3 regions of the Herminiimonas arsenitoxidans genome follow, and region 1 is predicted to be linked to each of the others. Evidence: predicted binding sites of a transcription regulator. Region 1 holds the regulator's gene; each other region holds the start of a gene.
What was found. Region 1 encodes sigma-54, which starts transcription at its own class of promoters, with help from an activator protein. Its sites were predicted from a motif close to TGGCANGNAANCTGCTTT; they were not measured.

Region 1 (7,449 bases):
ACAACACCCGCCATCACTTACGCTTCTGCTACAGCAGGGCTCTCGCAATTTTGCTCTCCCGCTGGCGGTACCTCTTTGCAAGGCGCTACCTGTTTGACTGCAGCAGATCAAACAGCTGCCTCAGGGGCCGCACTTGTTAACTATTTACGTGGTGATCGTAGCAACGAAGGTACGTATTTCCGCAAGCGTACTCACGTTTTGGGGGACATCGTATCTTCCGAGGCAAGATACGTGCAAACTCCTTTGTTTAACTACAGTGATACAAATTACAGCGCGTTCAAAACGTTAATGGCACCGCGCAGCGGCAAGGTTTATGTTGGTGCCAATGATGGCATGCTGCATGCATTTGACGCTGCAACCGGTCAGGAGTCATGGGCGTATATTCCGAGCATGGTGCTGCCGAATCTATACAAGATTGCAGATAAAAGCTATTCGGCGGACTCAAGCAAACATCAGTATTACGTCGACAATTCTCCTGAGACGGGTGATATTTGTCCGAATGCGCCAACTTCAACATGTACAGCCGCGCAATGGAAAACCATTTTGGTTGGGGGCTTGAATCGTGGTGGCAAAGGCTATTACGCGTTGGATATCACTGATCCAACTACACCAACGTTATTGTGGGAGTTTACCGATACTAATCTTGGCTATACCTACGGCAATCCAACAATCACCAAATTGGAAGATGGTACATGGGTGGTGCTAGTCAGTTCCGGCTATAACAATATAGATAGTAGTGTCACGGCAGATGTTGGCAAGGGGCGTTTGTACGTACTTAACGCCAATACTGGTGCAGTCATAAGAAGTATTGCTACGAACGCGGGAAGCGCGGCATCCCCGAGCGGGCTTGCTCGTGTTAGTGCTCATGTGCTTGAGTCCATGACCAACAACACTGCAAGAGCAGCTTATGGCGGGGACGCTGCCGGTAATCTATGGCGGTTTGATATTAATGGTGATATTGGTGCCGCAGGGTACGATGCGCAGTTGCTAGTGAACTTGACTGATGCCGCGGGCAATGCACAACCAATTACAGTTCAACCAGTAAAGTCTACTATCAATAGCAAGCCGGTAGTGTTTGTTGGTACTGGCCGCTATCTGGGTACGACGGATGTTAGTGATAGCCGTACGCAGTCCTTCTATGCAATCAAAGACAATTTGGATGCAACAACGTACGATAATCCGCGCACTGCTGGTAATAATTTCGTCCAACAAACATTTACTGACACGACTTGTCCTGCGGGAACATCGACCTCGATTTGTACTCCGAATCAAGTAGTGCGAACAAGTAGCAATAATCCAATGGATTGGAGTACCAAAAATGGTTGGTATGTTGATTTCTTGACTGGGGGGGAGCGTGTTAGTGGTGATCCCTCGTTGGCGTTAGGCGCGCTTCTCTTTACGACGATCACGCCACAGGCGTCTAATGCCAATGCATGTGGAGTGGAAACCGGTACTGCGGCCAGTTTCCTTTATTCACTGGATTATCTAACCGGCGGCCCTGTCTTCGGCGCAAACAACGTCAGCGGTATAAGTCTTGGATCCGGTCTTGTCACAAGGCCAGTAGTGATCGTGTTGTCTGACGGTACAGTTAGAGTTTTGATCAGGACATCAGGGACGGCGATTAATTCGGATCCAAATAGCACAGATCTTGCCGGAGGAGAGAGTAAGACTCCACCTATTCCACCCCCACCTAATGCTGGGACGAGACGGGTTTCGTGGCGTGTATTAAGTACTCAATAGCAGCAAGTTGGATGATGGAATGAATGTGTTATTTCATCATCCTGAGTATGACTTAGAGATAATTTTTCATATAAATTTTGCAAAACCAGTCTCCTCATTTGTTGGCATTGCTATTGTCGATAACAGCTCATCTTGGAGCTGGTTTTATCCTCGCTAATGGTGCATCTATCACTGAGGAAAGCGCTGCGTATCAGCGAGATACGGGAGTGCCAACGTGGACAGATATGGAAATGGTTGATGGCGGGGTCAAGCGCCAGCAGCTAGTAGTTGTCGACTTGGGGCAAACAAGTGCGACAGTAGATCTCGCAAAGTCGATGCCTGTAGAGAACGAAGAATATTCCGTGAAATCTATGGACGGGTTTAGTAAATCACTTCAAATGATTGTGGGGAAACAGAGCGAAGAGCTTTCTACCTCACCTATTGTGACGTTGCCTGAGCCGTATTATTTTCAAGTAAATGAGTTAACTGAGAGGCCTAATGTTTTGCTGGATATTTCACCTGATCTAGCTTTCTTTTTGCCAAATGGCTTGTCGCAAGTTGCAATACTGCGATTACTGATAAATGAGTACGGCGATATTGATCAGGTTGCTATAGAAAATTCTGTCCTCTCCGCTCAAACTCAAGATTTAGTACGTGATGCGTTTGCCAAAATCAAATTTTCACCTGGGAAAATTAATGAGGTCCCTGTCAAAAGCCAATTGAAAATTGAAGTCATATTGGAAGGCGCAGATAAACCGATATTAGAAAGTATCAAATAGTCGACGATGTACGTAAAAAAGGGCGCAAACTGCGCCCTTCATTTCATCTGACCGATTTGCTCGGTCTATCTATGCACCTGAGGGTGCAACAACATCGGACTCATCCGGCAATCGTTTGATCGCTTCGTGTTGATGGTCTTGTTGCTTGGTTTTATATTTGATCACTTGGCGATCGAGTTTGTCGATCAGCGTATCGATGGCAGCGTATAAATTATCTGCGATGCTTTCCGCATGCAGATCCTTGCCTCTCACGCGCAAGTTTATTTCTGCTTTTTGGCGTTTTTCTTTTTCGGGAAGATTGTCTACAGTCAGGATGACTGCGATATCGATAACGTGATCAAAATGACGTTTGATGCGCTCCAATTTACCTTGTACATATTCGCGGATGGCGGGGGTTAATTCGAGGTGATGTCCACTGATTGTGAGATTCATACAGTGCTCCTATGGCAGATCACTGGAGGTTCGGGCGCGTCTTGTTATCTGACTACGCTGAACACAGCAACGTATAACAACAAAAAACTACTCAGGACGATATCTACAACGACTTGCGCAGATTGACCGGTGGAATCTTCAAGGCTTCACGATATTTTGCGACGGTCCGTCTTGCTACCACCATGCCTTGTTCTGCCAGCATGTCGGCAATCTTGCTATCAGAGAATGGAATTTTCGGGTCTTCGGCTCCTATCAATTGTTTGATCAGTGCCCGTATCGCAGTTGATGACGCTTCGCCACCAGCTTCTGTTGCGACATGGCTGCCGAAAAAATATTTCAATTCGAACATCCCGTGTGGGGTGAGCATGTACTTCTGGGTGGTTACACGTGAAATAGTACTCTCGTGTAAACCCAGTGTATCAGCTATTTCACGTAAAACAAGCGGTCGCATGGCAACTGCACCATGTGAAAAAAAGTTTTTTTGCCGCTCTACAATTGCCTGTGCGACACGAAGGATGGTGTCGAAGCGCTGGCGCATGTTTTTGATTAGCCATTTAGCCTCTTGCAGCTGGGAACCAAGCGATCCTTCGCCCTTGCTTTGCTTCAAAATGTTGGCATACATGCTATTAACGCGCAGGCGCGGCATGACGTCGTGATTGAGCATGACTTGCCAGCCATTGCGCGTGCGTTTGACGATGACGTCCGGCACCACATAATCCGATGTATCGGTGGCGAAGATCGAACCTGGGTGCGGATTGCATTGCTTGATGATGACTTGTGCTTCGCGCAGATCTTCATCGTCGCAATCGAGTGCCTTGCGCAGCTTGTTGAAGTCGCGTTGCGCAAATAGGGGGAGATGATTTTCCACAATGGCGAGTGCCATGCGGCGCGTCACCATCGCCACTTTCGGGAAGCGCTTGATTTGCAATGCAAGACATTCAGAAGCATTGCGCGCACCGACGCCGGCTGGATCGAAGCTTTGCAGCAGATTCAAGGCGATCTGCAATTCTTCCAGTTCGATCTCTAGTTCTTCTGGCAGGCGTGCGTGAATTTCTTCCAGCTCTTCTTCCAGATAGCCGTTGTCGTTCAGTGCATCGATGATGAGTTCAAGCAAGGCGCGGTCGCGTCGTTCGCGTACGGTGACGCGCATCTGTTCCAGCAAGTGTTCGCGCAGTGTGGTCTCGTGCGCTTCCAGTTGCGGACGGGCGTCGTCATCTTCCGGTGCCTTCGATGTGCGTGCGACATCGTCAAAGCTCCATTCGCTTTCAGCGCTGGAAGCTTCTGGTAAATCGGGTGCGTCGAATGTTGTTTCACTCTCGGGCGTTTGGGCGTTGGCTTCGACGCTGGCGCCTTCCGGTGTGGTGCCGTTTGCACCGATGGCACCGTCAGCCAGCAAGCGTATCGCATGATCGAGCGGATCATCGGTACGCTCCAGCATCGGATTGTCGGCCAGGATCTGTTCCAGTTCCTGATGCAATTCAAGAGTCGACAACTGCAACAAGCGTATCGATTGTTGTAGTTGTGGCGTTAAGGCCAGATGTTGCGAGACTCGTAATTGCAGGGATTGCTTCATAGACTTTTTTCTCTTCCGCGCTTACATGCGGAAGTGTTCGCCCAGGTAGACGCGACGCACCGATTCGTTGGCAATGATGTCGTCAGGTCGTCCACTGGCCAATACTGCGCCCTGGTTAATGATGTAAGCGCGATCACAGATACCCAATGTTTCGCGCACATTGTGATCAGTGATGAGTACGCCGATGCCACGTTCCTTCAGGAAGCGCACGATACGTTGAATTTCAATCACGGCGATCGGATCGACGCCGGCAAACGGTTCGTCGAGTAGCACGAAGCGTGGATTGGTTGCCAGTGCACGTGCGATTTCAACGCGACGGCGTTCGCCACCTGATAAGGACAGTGCCTGATTTTCGCGCAGCTTTTCAATTTGCAGATCAGCCAGCAGTGTGTCGAGGCGCTCTTCAATTTGCGAGCTGTTTAATGCTTTGCCATTGGGGCGTTGCAATTCGAGTACTGCGCGTATATTGTCTTCGACGCTCAACTTGCGGAATACCGATGCTTCCTGCGGCAGATAAGACAAGCCGAGTTGCGCGCGTTTGTGGATAGGCAGGCGCGAGATGTCGACACCATCCAGTTCAATGCGGCCGGCATCGGATGGTACCAATCCGACGATCATGTAAAACGATGTGGTTTTGCCGGCACCATTCGGGCCGAGTAGACCAACGACTTCGCCGCTTTCAACTTGCAAGGCGACATCGCGCACAACCTGGCGCGCGCCATAGCTTTTTTGCAGTCCGTTAACAATCAGCTTGCTCGACATCTTATTTTGCCTTTGTATCAGCGGCGCGTGGCTGGATCACGGCCTTGATGCGTCCGGCGCCTTGTTTGCTGTCGCCGGATGCAGTGTTATTGACGGTGAAGAATTCAGCGCGGGTATCGTAGGAAATGAACTCGCCTTCGACTTCATCCGTCGGTTTGCCATTTTCCAGGCGACGCATGCGTGCCTTGGAAAACAGCTTCATGATCTCGGCCTTGTCGTCATACTCGATGCGTTCGGCTTGACCATCTATCCATTGATCCGGACCGCCATCGCGTTTCTGGCGAAAAGTTGCCAAGCCACCAGGTGGCGCGTACAGCGTGATGAACTGATAGCCGGCAGGATCTTGTTTCACGACCATTTTGTTGGCCTTCATCAAGATAGTGCCGCGCGTCAGAACGACGTTGCCGGTGAAGGTATTGATCTGCTTGACGTCGTCGTATTCCATTTGATTGGCTTCGACGTTGGTCGGCTTGGTCGCATCAGCCTTTTCGGCGTACGAACCGAGAGCGGTGCTGACGCCAGCGATAAGCAGCAGTGCGGATAGTAATCGTTTCATGAGAATTCTCTAAAAGAATGCGTCGAGTAAAGGTCGAATCGCGCGCTCAATTGTGGCGCGTTGCTGCCTGATACAAACCATTTACGTTACTGGATAAACGAAACTCACCGGTTGCATTATTGGCAAACATGCCAGTGCCAGTCAGGACTGAGGTGCCGAGTTTTAGCTCTACCGGTTTTGGTGTTTTCATGATGTCTTCGTCCGGTAGCAATAACAAATACGAAGTCTTGAGTTGAAAATGTTGTGAAGTGGCAGATGCAGGACGATCTATGAGTACGTTATCGTACATGTGTACTTCATTGTTTGCGTTGAGCAGGGTTGCGCGCAGCGAACGGCTGACCATCGCAGGCTTGTCCTTGCTGAAGCTGTGCATGATCGGATTTTGTATCTGATAGGAATCGTCGAGAGGGTAATGCTTCATCTCGCTTCCAGTCAGGTTGTAGCGGGCTTCGCCGTCTTTGCCCATTTGCACGAAATTGAATTTCTCGACATAGAAGTCCGGATCGCTACGCGGTTTGGCTGGCAGCGTATCTTCGGTTTGTCTGCGCATGACTTCTACTAACCAAAAGCTGCCCAGCGCTAATGCAGCGCTGAGTGCAAGCAGCACGATGATGCGTACGCTATTGGTGGGGCGTCTCATGCAAGATACGGCGCGAGCGCCGCCTCGTAGTTGCCTTGCGCGCGCAGGATAAAGTCGCACAGTTCACGCGCCGCGCCGCGGCCGCCGCTGGCTTGTGTGACGTAATGCACGCGCGAGCGTACTTCAGCATGTGCATTCGGTACGCTGGCGGCAAAGCCGACACGCAACAAGATAGGCAGATCAATTACATCGTCGCCGATGAAGCCGCAGACATCTGCGGTCATTTTGGTTTGAGCCAGCAACTGCTCGAACGCGCTGCGTTTGTCGTGTATGCCCTGGAATACGTGATGTATGCCAAGATCGGTGGCGCGTCGCAATACGATGGGCGATTGGCGCGCGCTGATGATGGCGGTGGCTACACCCGATTGCTGCAGCAGTTTGATGCCGTGGCCATCGAGCACATTGAATGTTTTGGTGACTTCGCCTTCAGGGCCGAAATGCAGGCTGCCGTCAGTCAGAATGCCATCGACATCAAAAATCATTAGTCGCACATTTGCTGCGCGGGCTGTGGCGGTAGAGTCAGCGACGGTATCTGCGGGCGCTATCATCAGATTACTTTCGCGCGAGTCAGATCGTGAATGTGTAAGGCGCCGACCAGCTTGCCGTTGGCATCGGTCACCAGCAATTGATTAATGCGGAATTCTTCCATCATATCGACGGCGTCCACTGCGAGCTGTTCTGGATGAACGCTGCGCGGATGGGCGTGCATAACTTCTGCTATCGATAGTTTGGAGAAATCCTGCTGGGTTTCGATCAGGCGGCGCAAGTCGCCATCGGTGAAGACGCCGATGGCGTGGCCGTCTTTATCTACGACGGCAGTCATCGCCATGCCCTTTTTGCTGCTTTCCAGCAGGGCTGCATATAGCGTGGCATCGGCTGCGACGGTAGGTACTGCGTCGCCGGTACGCATCACATCACGTACGTGCGTCAACAAGCGACGACCTAATGCGCCACCTGGATGCGAGCGGGCGAAATCTTCTTCGCCGAA
Region 2 (7,449 bases), 600 kb from region 1:
TGCGCCAACTCCAGCAAGTAGGTCGCGTAGATGTATTCCATATTGAAGGGCGGATCGGTACGTTCCAGCACCGCATCGAAGGCCGTCAATTCTTGCACGACCGGCGCATCCTGACGATACCAGTCATCCTGCTCGCCGCCAGTCAGCGTTACGCGTGACACATTCGCGATGACCTTGCCGCCTTCGAAGGCCATATCCTTGTGTTGAAATACATGGATGGTATGACCGCGGCGTGCCGCTTCGGTCATCATCGCGTAGGTCGTGTCCTTGTAAATCTTGAAACCATCCAGCGGATCGGCAACAAAAGCTAATTTCATTCAATACATCCTGAGAAGCGCGCTGCCCGACTGAGTCTGGGCAAGCATGTTATTGGTGGGCATATTTGCAAACCACTCAATTGTGACACCAAGTCGATTTTTTCACCGAGGAAGTAAATTCGCCACCGGTTAGGGTGGCGAATTTAGCATTAATACACTTCCGGATTAGGGTCTGTTTTTTCCATTTCCAGCGAGGCTGCCAGCAAGGCCAGTCGCGCGACCACACCATACATATAGAAGCGATTTGGCGCCGCAGTACCAGGTTTTGCCTGGTAATCCGGCAATGCGTGCTGATGTGCAAATGCCAGCGGCACGTAATGTGCACCCGGCGCATTCAGATTCTCATCATTGCCACGTTCTGCATGCACACGATAGAAACCGCCAACCACATAGCGATCTATCATGTAGACCACCGGCTCCGCGACCGATTCATTGATGTGCTCAAAAGTCGGCACGCCTTCCTGAATAATCACGTCCGTAACTTCCAAGCCATCTTTGACGACCGACATCTTGTTACGCTGCTTGCGGTTCAGATCCTTGACTTCGCTCGCATCGTGCACGGTCATGATGCCCATGCCGTAAGTACCGGCATCGGCCTTGATGATCACGAACGGTTTTTCCTTGATGCCGTATTCCTTGTACTTCTTGCGCATCTTCGCCAGCAAGGTATCGACATTCGAGGCCAGGCAATCTTCACCGGTATGTTCGTTGAAATTGACGTTCTCGCATTTCATGAAATACGGATTTAGCATCCATGGGTCAACGTCGATCAACTTGGCGAATTTCTTGACCACTTCATCATAGGCGGAGAAGTGATTAGTCTTGCGCCGCACAGCCCAACCGGCGTGCAAAGGCGGCAACAGATTTTGCTCGTTCACGTTTTCCAGTATCGACGGCAAGCCGGACGATAAATCGTTATTCAGCAAAATGGTGCAAGGATCAAAGTTCTTCAAACCGACGCGACGACCGTTGTGCGAGCGCTCCAGCGGCTCCAGCGTCAAGGTCGTACCATCCGGCAATTCAATCGGTGTTGGTCCGGTAACGTCCGGCGATAAGGAGCCGAGGCGTACATTCAAACCGGTTTGGCGGAAGATCTGCATTAAACGGGCGACGTTTTGCAGATAAAAGGTATTGCGCGTATGGCCTTCAGGAACCAGCAATAAATTCTTAGCGTCCGGACAATATTTTTCAATCGCCGCCATCGCTGCCTGCACCGCCAGCGGCAACATTTCTGGCGAAAGGTTGTTAAAACCACCAGGAAATAAATTGGTATCGACCGGCGCCAGCTTGAAACCGGCATTACGCAAATCGACCGAGCAATAAAAGGGCGGAGTATGTTCCTGCCATTCCAGCCGGAACCAGCGCTCGATGGCTGGCGTAGCGCTCAGGATTTTTTTCTCAAGGTCGAGCAGCGGACCATTCAAGGCCGTGACGAGATGCGGAACCATATAAACCTTATGTGCTGAACTATCGTTAATTGAAGCTGATTCTAACGGGAAATACCGATTGCGTCGTCCGCATTGCAATCGGATTTGCTCAATTTGGGATACTTAGATTAGGGCTGAAAAGCTTTTTTAAAGCCCCAAATGAAAAAAGCGCCTCGTTAAGAGGCGCTTTTGCAAACCCCGCTTGCGCGGGGCCCGTCATTTCAGAAACAACAATCAGGAGTGATACGCTGTTTCGCCGTGGCTGGTAATGTCCAGGCCTTCGCGTTCTGCTTCATCAGATACACGCAGACCGATAACCAGATCAACCAGTTTGAAGATGATGAAGGCAACTACTGCAGTCCACACGATGGTGATCGCTACAGCTTTGAATTGCACCATCACTTGATGAGCGATCGAGAAGTCTGCTGCGCCGGTACCGCCGAACGATGGCGAAGCCAATACACCGGTCAGAAGCGCACCGAAGATACCGCCAACACCGTGAACACCGAACACGTCAAATGCATCATCTGCACCCAACAAGCGTTTCAGACCAGTTACACCCCACAGGCAGATTACACCGACGAGCAAGCCAAGGATGATGGAGCCCATAGGACCGACGAAGCCGGCAGCTGGCGTGATGCCAACCAGACCAGCAACCGCACCCGAAGCAGCGCCCAACATTGAAGCTTTACCTTTGAGCATGGATTCAGCAGTGATCCATGACAGAGTCGCAGCGCCAGTTGCCAGAATCGTGTTGATGAATGCCAGACCAGCAATCGGATTTGCACCCAGAGCAGAACCAGCATTGAAACCAAACCAGCCCACCCACAGCAACGATGCACCAACCATCGTCAATGTCAGCGAATGCGGAGGCATTGCTTCTTTACCGAAACCGATACGCTTGCCAACCATGTAAGCGCCAACCAAACCAGCAACACCTGCATTGATGTGAACAACAGTACCGCCAGCGAAGTCGAGTGCACCGTCAGCAAACAACAGACCGGTAGGAGCCCACACCATGTGTGCAACCGGGATGTAGCTGAATGTGAACCACAGTACGCTGAACGCCAGCACTGCGGCAAACTTCATACGCTCGGCGAAAGCACCAACGATCAGTGCGCAAGTAATCGCAGCAAAGGTCGATTGGAACGCAACGAACACATACTCAGGAATGGTTCCCGACAGTGTGTCCGGCTTGATGCCATTCAAGAAGAGCTTGCCGAAGGTACCAACGAAGGAACCACCGTCAGCGAACACCAGGCTGTAGCCATACAGGCACCAGAGAATAGTGATCGTCGAGAAAATCACGAAGACCTGCATCAGCACGGACAACATGTTTTTCGAGCGACCCAAGCCGCCGTAGAACAAGGCGAGGCCAGGAATCGTCATCAAGATGACCAGCATCGTTGATGTCAACATCCAGGAAGTATCACCGGTGTTCAATACTGCTTCCGGCGCGGCCGGTGCAGCAGGTGCAGCTGGCGCTGCAGCAGGTGCCTCTACGACTGCTTTTTCCGTAACAACGACCACCGCTTCAGCAGCAGGCGCTGCTGCAGGTGCAGCATCTTCAGCAATCGCTGGTGCGGCAAACCCAACCGCCAGTAACAAAGCACCAGTTGCAAGGGCACTTGTGAACATTTTCTTCATACTCATCTCATTCCCCTTAAAGTGCTTCTTTACCGGTTTCGCCGGTGCGGATGCGGACGACTTGTTGCAAGTCATAGACGAAAATTTTGCCATCGCCTATTTTGCCGGTTCTTGCCGCAGTTTCGATTGCTTCGATAGCACGATCAACGATCGCATCATCAACAGCAGCTTCGATTTTTGTCTTAGGCAGAAAGTCGACCACATACTCGGCACCACGATACAGCTCTGTATGACCTTTTTGGCGACCGAAGCCTTTGACTTCAGTTACGGTGATGCCTTGCACACCGATCGAAGACAAGGCTTCGCGCACTTCATCCAGCTTGAAGGGCTTGATAATGGCGGTAATCAGTTTCATTGGAACCTCTTACGTTATTTTTAAATTAGAAAGCTTTGGAGATCGACAATACACCGGTTGTACCAGCTGTCTTTTTCACTTTGCCACTTCCGCTAGTAACAGGACCATCGCCATCAACATCTGTACCAATGATAGCTAAGCCAATGGTCGCAAATCCGAAGTCACGCGCGAGGGAAACTTTGTAGTCTGTATAGTCCAAGGAGCCGTTGTGACGCACTTTTTGTTGGCCAACATGGAAGCCCAGAGTGGTTTTGTCTGCGACTTCAAATGCAGCGTTCAACTCAAGGTAACCAGAACCTTTGGAATCAGGCGTAGCGAAGAAATCGGAAACAGTGCTGCTGTACTTCAGAGTGAACCATTTGTACGTACCGGCAGCATACAGCTCTGTCGTATTGTATTTTTTGTTGGTACCAGTGTTGAATGCGCCTGGATAGTAGTAGTACAGAACGCCAACATCACCAGTCAAGTCAGGAGCGATGGTAAATTTGTAACCACCGTACAGATCCATTTCAATGGAGCCATCTGTAAACGAATTACCGCTTACATTCGAGTTCCAGTTGCCGACATAGAAACCGCTAGAATGAGCGTAGTCGAAACCGCCTTGTACGGCTGGTTGTTTAAAGGTTTGCGAAACACCACGGAAGCGATAGTCGCTGACTACAGAAAGATTGCCTGTGAACGAATGTTCTGGCACTGCATCCTCAGCATGTGCCATGCTACCGGCGAACGCACCCATTACAGCAACCGCAATAATCAGTTTTTTCATGATCTTCCCTTTAAAGTTGAATGTAGAAACCAAACGTTGGTTATCTTCGATTCCTATTTAGCAGGACTCATGCCAGCCTTTTTTAGACTAGATGTATTATCATTTTTATCATTTACAGTTGTCGGATCGTATATTTCTTGTTTGCCTACGCCCCGATACGCACTTTTATAGCACGCACAAATCAGAATTGCACCTTTATGGTGCCAAATAACCACTTTATTTCGAGGATATGATGGAAAAGCCAAATTTCTTTAGCGATATGCAAGACAAAATCAATCAGGCTTTGGAAAACTCACCAGCCAAGGACATTGAAAAGAATGTAAAGGCGATGATGAGCCAGGGATTTTCCAAGCTGGATCTGGTGACACGAGAAGAATTCGACGTGCAAGCGCAAGTATTAGCCAACACCCGCGCCAAGCTTGAAACACTGGAAGCACAAGTCGCAGCGCTGGAAGCACAACTGAAAAAATAAGCGCACGCACTATTTATATAGTTCATATCCGATACGACTGGCGACACAACCAGTCTTGTCGCATGCGACTAGCCGTATCGTTTCAGCAATAAGCAGCATTGACATCCAATGAGAATAAAAGGGTCAAGCCATGCGTATGAGCGACGAAGAGTACTTCCGCAGTTGCGTCGCCAAGGAGCGGCACTTGGCGCAACTGCTGGGTCATCACAATGTAGAAGAGTTTTATGAGAGCGCAGGTTCGCTCTGGGAAAACACCAAGCTTTTGCCCAAGTGGACCCGCGACTGGCAAGCCTGCGGACCATTGATAGCCGAATATGACTTGGTCATCAGCTACGACCAAGGAACAACTGATCCGAACGGTAAAGCGGTCCACATCGGCACAACCGTCGTGCATTTTTCCGATCATCCCAGTAAATGCCAGGCAATCAGATTCGCCATCGTAAAAGCGGTAATCGCACAGCTGGAACACACCAAGCACTGCAAACACTGAAAGCAACAAGCCCACAACAAAAACAATCCGAAAAGGAAGGTAATGAGCCTAGCCGTTTTGAGAAGTCGCGCACTAACTGGTATGCAAGCACCGGAAGTCACCGTCGAAGTACATCTGGCCAATGGATTACCCAGCTTTACGATTGTTGGCCTGCCTGAAACCGAAGTGAAGGAATCCAAAGATCGTGTGCGTGCTGCCTTGCAGAATGCTGGCTTTGAATTCCCTGCACGCCGCATCACCGTCAATCTGGCGCCAGCCGATCTACCCAAAGAATCGGGACGGTTTGATTTACCGATTGCGCTCGGCATACTCGCCGCCTCCGGCCAAATGCCGGCTGACACCCTGGATAAGTACGAATTTGCCGGAGAACTATCCCTGTCCGGCGAGTTACGCCCGATACGCGGGGCGCTTGCGATGACTTTTGCGATGCACCGTTCTGGTGATAAAAGCGGCCAACAACGTGCATTCATACTCCCGCGCATGAATGCCGATGAAGCTGCCCTGGTCAACGACGTCACGATACTACCGGCCGATTCGCTCTTGCAGGTGTGCGCACACTTCGCCGCTCTTGACCCAGATGCGCGCCTGACACGCCATATCGCCGCACCCATCAGCATCCGTCCCAACTACCCGGATCTGGCTGAAGTAAAAGGACAGATACAGGCCAAACGCGCATTGGAAGTTGCTGCTGCTGGCGGCCACAGCCTACTTATGGTTGGACCTCCAGGTACAGGCAAGTCCATGCTGGCCGCACGCTTCGCCGGCATCCTGCCGCCAATGACGGATGATGAAGCACTGGAATCAGCCGCCGTACAATCGCTAACCAGCGGTTTCAACAGTGCGCGCTGGAAAGTCCGCCCTTATCGTGCACCGCATCACACTGCATCCGGCGTGGCATTGGTTGGTGGTGGCGGTACACCACGTCCGGGAGAAATTTCACTCGCGCACCGCGGCGTGCTTTTTCTTGATGAGCTGCCCGTTAGGTGACAAGAAAGTGATTGTTTAAAAAAATGAAGGTTGGAATGTATTAATTCCAATTTATCGGTGGCAATGCCTTTTCACTCCAACTCGCCACCAGCGCGAGCACATATCATCGGTATACGTGCTTGCTTTGATCAAATCCAAGTACTTCTGCCGACCAGATAGAGTACTCGTGGATCACGTTCATATTCCATCAGTTAGTTCATCGCAGCGCTTACATCGGCGCTCATGGCTCCGCCTTTTCTGCGGTCATTCCCACACCAGTTGCTGAACGCCTTGCCAACAGCCCATTTTGTAAGCGATTCGATACCTCATCGCATTGTCGCCCGCCATGCGATTTAACAAACAGCGTTCTATCGGCCTGAAACCTTGTTCGCCTCAAGAGCGGAAAACCGATCTTGGTCATGCGGAACCTGTTCCGCGAAGAATTGAAAAATAACGTGAATATCAACAAACTCAGGCCACCTACGTCTACTACGTTTGGCAAACAAGTGTTTTACCAACATGCGGTAAACATTCGCGCATTTGAAAGTTGTCGCCTTTTAAAACTTATAAATAGAAGTGGTACGGATCAACCGTCACCAAATAACATTAATAATAAAAAGGCAACATTATGATTTTCAACCTTGAATTTAGCCAAGTCGGCGATTTTATCGAATCCGTTGTAAAAACCTTGGACACATACCCGGTCGGAGCAACTTTCCTCCTAGTAGCAATCGCCATGGCAATCTATTGGCACCGCAAAAAACCGTAATAATGGCGGCTCGTCGCAATAAAACGACGAGCCGTTGTCAGCGACAAATTACTTTATGGCAACATTGAATTTAAGAAAAACTATTTTTACTTACTTCCATTTTGAAACAAATATTATTATATTTGCAATATTTATTCTCACTCGTGAACTATTTCAATAATTAAATAGACTATTTTTAAATATTTATTACCTTTAAATTCAATTGGTTATGAACTTTATTTAATAATTTCAACGTTCCTC
Region 3 (7,449 bases), 740 kb from region 1:
ATTGAAAGACGGCGGTACTTATCACTTCCATACAGCCGACATTACCAAACCCATGATTCAGCCAAAATCTGTTGCTATCAACTAATTGCGCAACAGATGGCAGTTTCCTGCTGCGGGCTCTACCACTAGTACTAGTGGTCACTTAAAAGCGTTCGCGCATTTCTTTGGGCGACAGCCCGAACTGACGAACAATTGCGTCGCGCATTGAATCTTCCGAGTCGAAACCCGCTTTAGTAGCAATCTGTTTCATCCGCATGTCGGTGGTATGCAGATACGTTCGCGCCAACTCGGCACGGATTTTTTCCAATGCCTTGGAAGGGGTCGTTCCCAGCTCTTCCTTGAATTGTCGATGAAAGGAACGCAGTGACTGACCTGCGATCGATGCCATGTATTCAACCGTCCATGCGAATTCTGGTTTGTTGATCATCCGCTGAAGCAAGTCGGCATAGTGCGTCCCTGATGCCTCCTGCAGTGACAAAGGCTCACTGTATTGATTCTGACCACCCGGCCTGCGTAGATATACCACCAGCCGCCTTGCAACTTTTGCAGCAAGACCAGTGTCATGATCCTCCTGGATAAGCGCCAGAGTCAGATCGATTCCCGCCGTCACACCGGCCGAAGTCCAGACCTTTCCATCCTTCAAAAAAAGTGAATCGGACTCAACTTGCACTTCGGGAAATTCACGGGACAGACGATCACAAGAACGCCAATGCGTCACGGCGCGACGATCCGCCAACATGCCTGTCTGAGCTAGCAAGAAAGCCCCAGTGCAGATGGAACATATTCGTCTCGAGCGTTCGCACAATTGACGCAGTGAATTCTTGAACTCAGGACTCTTCTGAACTGCATCATGCACACCTGGTCCTCCCGGGATGATCAGGGTATCAATATCGAGAACGTGGTCCATCGGTTCCGCATTGATCGAAAACCCCGATGCAGTCTGTATCTTTTCTCCTGTGAATGTCCGCACACTGACCATGTATGGAGGGGATGCTCCTTCTTCATTGGCCGTGATCAACGCCTGCGCCGGGCCAGAAAAATCAATAGGTTGCACACCATCGAACACAAGGATGACAACTTGTCGCGCTGGCATTTTTAGACTGCTATTTGGCATAAATTCCCCGACTCTGTTGCGCATAATCAGTCTCAGGGTATACGACAAATTTTAGGGAGGTCAACATGGATGAAACGCGCAGAAAAATCTTGCAAGCGAGCGGTGTGGCCAGTGTGCTGCTGACATCCGTTACGGCCAGATCATTGGCCCAAGGCGTTTCAAAAAGCAGACCCATCCACGTGAATATCATCACGGTTCCTGACATGGTCCAGCTCGACATCACCGGTCCTTATGAGGTACTGGCGCGAACACCGGGATGGACGGTCGACCTGGTCGCCGCTACGCCGGAGGCGGTACGTACTGATCGTGGATTGCGATTGTTGCCCGACGTCACACGAGCCACAGCGAGGCCATCGAACATCCTGGTCGTACCCGGCGGCACCGGCATCGATACCGCGATGCTGGATCCCGAATGGCTAGAGTATGTGCGCAAGGAAAGCGCAAAATGCGACTATGTATTTGGCGTCTGCACCGGCTCGCTATTACTCGGCGCGGCGGGAATCTTGAAAGGAAAACGCGCCGGCGGCCACTGGCAATCACGCGACATGTTGTCGCAGTTCGGCGCAACTGTCTCAAATGACCGGATGACCCGCGATGGAAATATCTACACCTCCGGCGGCGTGACATCCGGCATCGATATGGCGCTGCGCGTCGTCGCTGATATTGCTGGCCTCGAAACCGCGCAAAAAGTCCAACTGGCGATGGAATACGATCCGGCACCGCCGTTTGCCGGCGGCAATCCCTATACCTCACCGCCTGAGATTGTCGCCGCTGTGCTCAAGGACTCCACCAAACGCCGGGCTCTGCGAGAATCGATGGTAGCGGAGGCTGCTCAGAGACTCAATCGTTCTGGCGGGTAGCGGAAGTTACTACTTTTACGAACCGTACCGCGACCGCTTGGGCAGGTCGCGGCTTTTTAGTGTTTTGTCAGACATCGCCATCTTCGACGTCAGGTGTTAGCCGATTGTCGTCCATCGGTTGTCCATCTTCTTAATGCTGATAACCGTGCGGCAATTTAAATAGAAACGACGCCGCTATTAATCCAAACACTAGTGCTTTGAATTTGCAGGTACGCAACTGGCTGATTGCAGACTTCGGCTAGAATCGCACTCAAAGAAAAGGCCACCTCTAAAGATGGCCTTTTGCATTGGCGGTAGTTATTTTGATGACTACGATTTCAGTACAGTATTAATGTCCCGATAGAGTTTATTTTTAATTATCAACAATCACCAATAAGTCTCGCGTTCTGGCGTCGCGCTGACATTATGAATCGATAGATCCGCCCCGTTGAATTCCTGCTCAGCATCGAGCCGTATACCTACCGTCAGTTTCAACACACCATAAATCAACACACCACCAATCAACGCAATCGCAATCCCCAAGCCAGTACCTATTAATTGCGACATGATAGACACGCCACCCAAACCACCCAAAGACTGCAAGCCAAAAATCCCTGCCGCCAAACCACCCCATGCGCCGCACAAACCATGCAAAGGCCACACACCCAGCACGTCATCGATTTTCCATTTGTTTTGCGTCAACGCAAAAGCCCAGACAAAAATAAAACCAGCAATCGCGCCTGTTATCAACGCTCCCAATGGATGCATGATGTTGGAACCTGCACAGATCGCAACCAAACCGGCCAGCGGTCCATTGTGAACATAGCCAGGATCGTTCTTGCCTGCCAAAAATGCTGCCAAAGTACCGCCCACCATCGCCATCAATGAATTGACGGCAACCAAGCCATTCATTTGTTCCATGGTTTGCGCACTCATCACATTAAAGCCAAACCAACCTATCGTCAGTATCCAGGCGCCCAATGCCAGAAATGGAATGCTGGAAGGTGGATGCGCCGCAATCGTGCCCTCTTTTGTATAACGCCCGCGACGTGCGCCAAGCAATAGCACTGCTGGCAAGGCAATCCAACCGCCAACCGCATGCACCACGATGGAACCGGCAAAATCATGGAAGTTCGCGCCAAAGCTTTCCTTCAACCAGGCTTGAATACCAAAATGCTGGTTCCAGGCGATGCCTTCAAAAAATGGATAAACCAAGCCGACGATCAGCGCAGTCGCCAGCAATTGCGGATGAAAACGCGCGCGCTCAGCGATCCCGCCAGAAATGATTGCCGGAATTGCAGCAGCAAAGGTCAACAAGAAGAAGAACTTGACCAACTCGAATCCATTACGCTGCGTCAGCACTTCCGCACTACCGAAAAAACTCACGCCATACGCTACGCTGTAGCCAACAAAAAAATAGGCAATTGTCGATACTGCAAAATCGACTAATATTTTGACCAGTGCATTAACCTGGTTTTTCTTACGTACTGTTCCAAGCTCAAGAAAGGCAAAACCAGCGTGCATGGCCAAAACCATGACCGCACCGAGCATGATAAATAATGCGTCGGTACCGTTTTTGAGTGCATCCATGCAAAATCTCCCAATTAGTGTGCAAGTCGAATAAATGAATGCACCATAAAAGCAAAAATCGTTCCATTTTGGTGATATTTTCAAGCCATTGATTTTTAAAGATAAATTTTCATCGACATAATAAAACCCATATTCCGCACCAAAAATGAACGATAAAACGAGCCAAAACAGGGATAAACCATGATTCCATGGTTAGAAGCAGATGATCCCTTCCCCCATGTTTCCAGCGCGCTCACAGAAGCCGATGGGGCCGCAGGCTTGTTGGCTGCTGGTGCAGACCTCTCAACGGAACGTTTGTTACAGGCTTATCGCAATGGCATTTTTCCGTGGTTCTCGGAAGGTCAACCCATACTGTGGTGGAGCACCGACCCACGCATGGTGCTATTCGTCGACAACTTCAAGATTTCCGCCAGCCTGAAAAAGAATTTAAAGAAAATTCATCACAGCATGCACTCGGATGGACGCTGGCAAATTCGCTTTGATCATGCGTTTGAAGACGTCATGCGCGCCTGCGCTGCACCACGTCATGGCGAAAGTGGTACCTGGATATCCGATGAAATCATCGCCGGTTATGCAGGCTTGCACCAACAAGGCTATGCACATTCATCTGAACTATGGCTGGATGGTGAACTGGTAGGTGGCGCATACGGTGTATGTATAGGCCAAATGTTCTATGGAGAATCGATGTTTGCTCGCGTGCCCGATGCATCCAAAATTGCGCTGGCATATCTCGTGCACTTCCTCAGAGGCCACGGAGTTTCAATGATAGACTGCCAGCAAGAGACATCGCATTTGGCATCACTTGGTGCTGCACCAATTTCAAGATCTGAATTTATATCCAGATTGCGGCAAGCAGTTAGTGGACCTCAGATCAAGGATTGGGTACCAAAAGCATTGTTTCCTGTCGCTTGAGAATGTATTCTTGTTACAGCAGTTGCCTGATATGGATTTAGTCGCCGAATTCGCAAACTCGGAACTCAATTAAGCAAGCAATCATGACGCACCCTAAAGAGCTACCGTTTTCCACGCTGCAGTTTTACGCAACTGCACCCTATCCTTGCAGCTATCTAGATGGTCGCCAGGCACGCTCACAAGTTGCCACTCCTTCCCATTTAATCAATGCCGACGTTTATTCCGAACTGGTCAAGAGCGGTTTTCGTCGCAGTGGGATTTTTACCTACCGCCCTTATTGTGATGGCTGCCAGGCATGTACGCCAGTGCGCATCAAAGTCGACGAATTCATACCGAATCGTAGCCAGCGCCGTGCGGAAGCCAAGCACAAGGACTTGCATACTTCCGTTACCAAGCTGGTTTATCTAGCGGAACATTACGAACTCTATTTGCGCTACCAAACTGCACGCCACGCTGGCGGCGGTATGGATCAAGACAGTCGTGAGCAGTACGCGCAGTTTCTTTTGCAAAGCAAGGTCAATACACGCCTAGTGGAATTCCGCGAAGACGATGGCACCTTGCGCATGGTCAGCATCATTGATGTACTCGATGATGGCTTGTCCTCGGTCTATACCTTCTATGATCCTGAACCGGCAAATGCCTCTTACGGCACCTACAATATTTTGTGGCAAATAAAGCAAGCAAAATTGCTGGATATGCCATACATCTACCTAGGCTACTGGATCAAGGAAAGTCCGAAGATGTCGTACAAGACGAATTTTCAACCGCTGGAAGCCTTGCAACAAGGCGAGTGGACAGCACTTCCTTTCGTCGATCCCGCTTCCTCACGTTAAAATACCGGACATGAAAACCAGCCGACCATTATTGTTATGGTCGGCGTGGCCGTCTTTTGATCTACCAACCTGATCCCTATCGTGTCCGACAAATTCCTCTACGCGCTTGCGCGCCCTTTTTTATTCGCCATTGATCCGGAAGCTGCGCACAATCTGACACTTCCTGCATTACGTCGTGCAGCGGCAATGGGACTGACTTCTTCTATCGTCAAACCTGCACACGATCCACGTACAGTCATGGGCATCACCTTCCCGAATCCGGTTGGTCTTGCTGCTGGTCTGGATAAAGATGGTGCTTATATCGATGGCTTGGCAACACTAGGCTTCGGCTCTATCGAAGTCGGCACCGTGACACCACGAGCACAACCAGGCAATCCTATGCCGCGCATGTTCCGTCTGCCGAAAGCAAATGCGATCATCAATCGCATGGGCTTCAATAATGGCGGCGTTGATGCATTCGTCTCCAATGTGCAAGCGTCGAAGTTCTATCAAAACAAGGAAGGCATACTTGGTTTGAATATCGGCAAGAACGCCGACACGCCTATAGAGCGCGCAGTGGACGACTATCTGATCTGCCTGGAAAAAGTGTATCCATACGCCAGCTACGTCACCGTCAACATCTCGTCGCCTAACACCAAAAATCTGCGTCAGCTACAAGGTGCATCCGAACTCGACGCTCTGCTGTCACAACTCAAAGAAGCACAACAGCGATTGTCCGATCAACACAAACGCTATGTTCCGATTGCATTGAAAATTGCACCGGATATGGAGCAAGAACAAATTCAGACCATTGCACAGGCATTGTTGCGCCACAAAATGGATGGCGTGATCGCCACCAACACCACCATCAGTCGCGATGCGGTCAAGGATATGAAACATGCAGAAGAAACAGGTGGCCTCTCAGGTGCACCCGTTTTCGAGTCCTCCAACATCGTGATTCGCGCATTGAAAAAAGAACTCGGCGACACCTTGCCTATCATCGGTGTTGGCGGAATTTTGTCTGGCGAAAATGCGCAAGCAAAAATCGATGCCGGCGCATCGTTGGTACAGCTCTATACCGGCTTGATTTATCGCGGACCAGCATTAGTGAAAGAATGTGCTGCGGCACTACGCTCAGCATAATTTTCTTGGATTGCTACAAATCACGCTGTATTGATTTGATCTGGCAATAAGCGATACATCAAGCAAATTAAAAAGCCCGAACCACATACATGGTTCGGGCTTTTTTGATTCTATCGACTAAGTAACTTCTCTTATTCGACTTCGATCGTTTCCGGAGCTGCTGCCGGAGGAGCCGTATCGCCTTCGCTAAAGTCCAGTTTGATCTGATCTTTCTCATCCAGATCAACGGTAACTTTGCCGCCGCTTACCAGACGACCAAACAGCAATTCATCTGCCAGCGCCTTACGGATCATGTCTTGAATCAGACGCGACATAGGACGTGCACCCATCAATGGATCAAATCCTTTCTTGGCGAGGAAAGTACGTAGCTTCTCGGAGAAGATCGCTTCCACTTTTTTCTCGTGCAATTGTTCTTCCAATTGCATCAGGAATTTATCCACTACGCGCAGAATGATTTCTTCATCCAAGGCACGGAAGCTGATGATTGCATCCAGACGATTACGGAACTCAGGCGTAAACATACGCTTGATATCAGCCATCTCGTCGCCGGCTTCTTTCTTCTCGGTAAAGCCGATCGTACGTTTCTGCAAGCTCTCTGCACCTGCATTCGTCGTCATGATGATGATCACATTACGGAAGTCAGCCTTGCGACCATTGTTATCCGTCAACGTACCGTGATCCATCACCTGCAACAGGATATTGAAAATATCCGGATGCGCTTTTTCGATTTCATCCAGCAACAGCACTGCATGCGGTTTCTTGGTAATCGCTTCCGTCAGCAAACCACCTTGGTCGAAACCAACGTAGCCTGGAGGCGCACCAATCAAACGACTTACCGCATGACGCTCCATGTATTCGGACATATCGAAGCGAATCAGATCGATACCCATGATGAATGCGAGCTGCTTCGCGGCTTCGGTTTTACCAACACCCGTCGGACCTGAAAACAGGAAGGAACCGATAGGCTTGTCTGTTTTACCCAAACCAGCACGTGCCACCTTGATCGCAGAACCAAGCGCTTCCAGCGCAGGATCCTGAC

Region 2: BQ6873_RS10525 (TorF family putative porin) is a predicted target of sigma-54. The motif match lies at 4,570-4,587, and genes of this name have one in related genera.
Region 3: BQ6873_RS16885 (ammonium transporter) is a predicted target of sigma-54. The motif match lies at 3,592-3,609, and genes of this name have one in related genera.

Annotation. Positions count from the first base shown of each region.
Region 1 covers NZ_LT671418.1:2,827,115-2,834,563, forward strand. The annotation lists gene BQ6873_RS13375 (pilus assembly protein) at 1-1,740, shown strand, start outside; gene BQ6873_RS13380 (energy transducer TonB) at 1,839-2,498, shown strand; gene hpf (ribosome hibernation-promoting factor, HPF/YfiA family) at 2,568-2,930, opposite strand; gene BQ6873_RS13390 (RNA polymerase factor sigma-54) at 3,034-4,503, opposite strand; gene lptB (LPS export ABC transporter ATP-binding protein) at 4,525-5,265, opposite strand; gene lptA (lipopolysaccharide transport periplasmic protein LptA) at 5,267-5,821, opposite strand; gene lptC (LPS export ABC transporter periplasmic protein LptC) at 5,868-6,461, opposite strand; gene BQ6873_RS13410 (KdsC family phosphatase) at 6,458-7,009, opposite strand; gene BQ6873_RS13415 (KpsF/GutQ family sugar-phosphate isomerase) at 7,009-7,449, opposite strand, start outside.
Region 2 covers NZ_LT671418.1:2,229,774-2,237,222, forward strand. The annotation lists gene gshB (glutathione synthase) at 1-317, opposite strand, end outside; gene gshA (glutamate--cysteine ligase) at 467-1,765, opposite strand; gene BQ6873_RS10515 (ammonium transporter) at 1,979-3,397, opposite strand; gene glnK (P-II family nitrogen regulator) at 3,408-3,746, opposite strand; gene BQ6873_RS10525 (TorF family putative porin) at 3,772-4,512, opposite strand; gene BQ6873_RS10530 (accessory factor UbiK family protein) at 4,745-4,984, shown strand; gene BQ6873_RS10535 (aminoacyl-tRNA synthetase) at 5,115-5,474, shown strand; partial or broken gene BQ6873_RS10540 (YifB family Mg chelatase-like AAA ATPase) at 5,517-6,452, shown strand.
Region 3 covers NZ_LT671418.1:3,569,154-3,576,602, reverse strand. The annotation lists gene BQ6873_RS16900 (NUDIX hydrolase) at 1-85, shown strand, start outside; gene BQ6873_RS16895 (GlxA family transcriptional regulator) at 143-1,114, opposite strand; gene BQ6873_RS16890 (DJ-1/PfpI family protein) at 1,180-1,974, shown strand; gene BQ6873_RS16885 (ammonium transporter) at 2,341-3,543, opposite strand; gene aat (leucyl/phenylalanyl-tRNA--protein transferase) at 3,724-4,455, shown strand; gene BQ6873_RS16875 (arginyltransferase) at 4,539-5,288, shown strand; gene BQ6873_RS16870 (quinone-dependent dihydroorotate dehydrogenase) at 5,370-6,410, shown strand; gene clpA (ATP-dependent Clp protease ATP-binding subunit ClpA) at 6,542-7,449, opposite strand, start outside.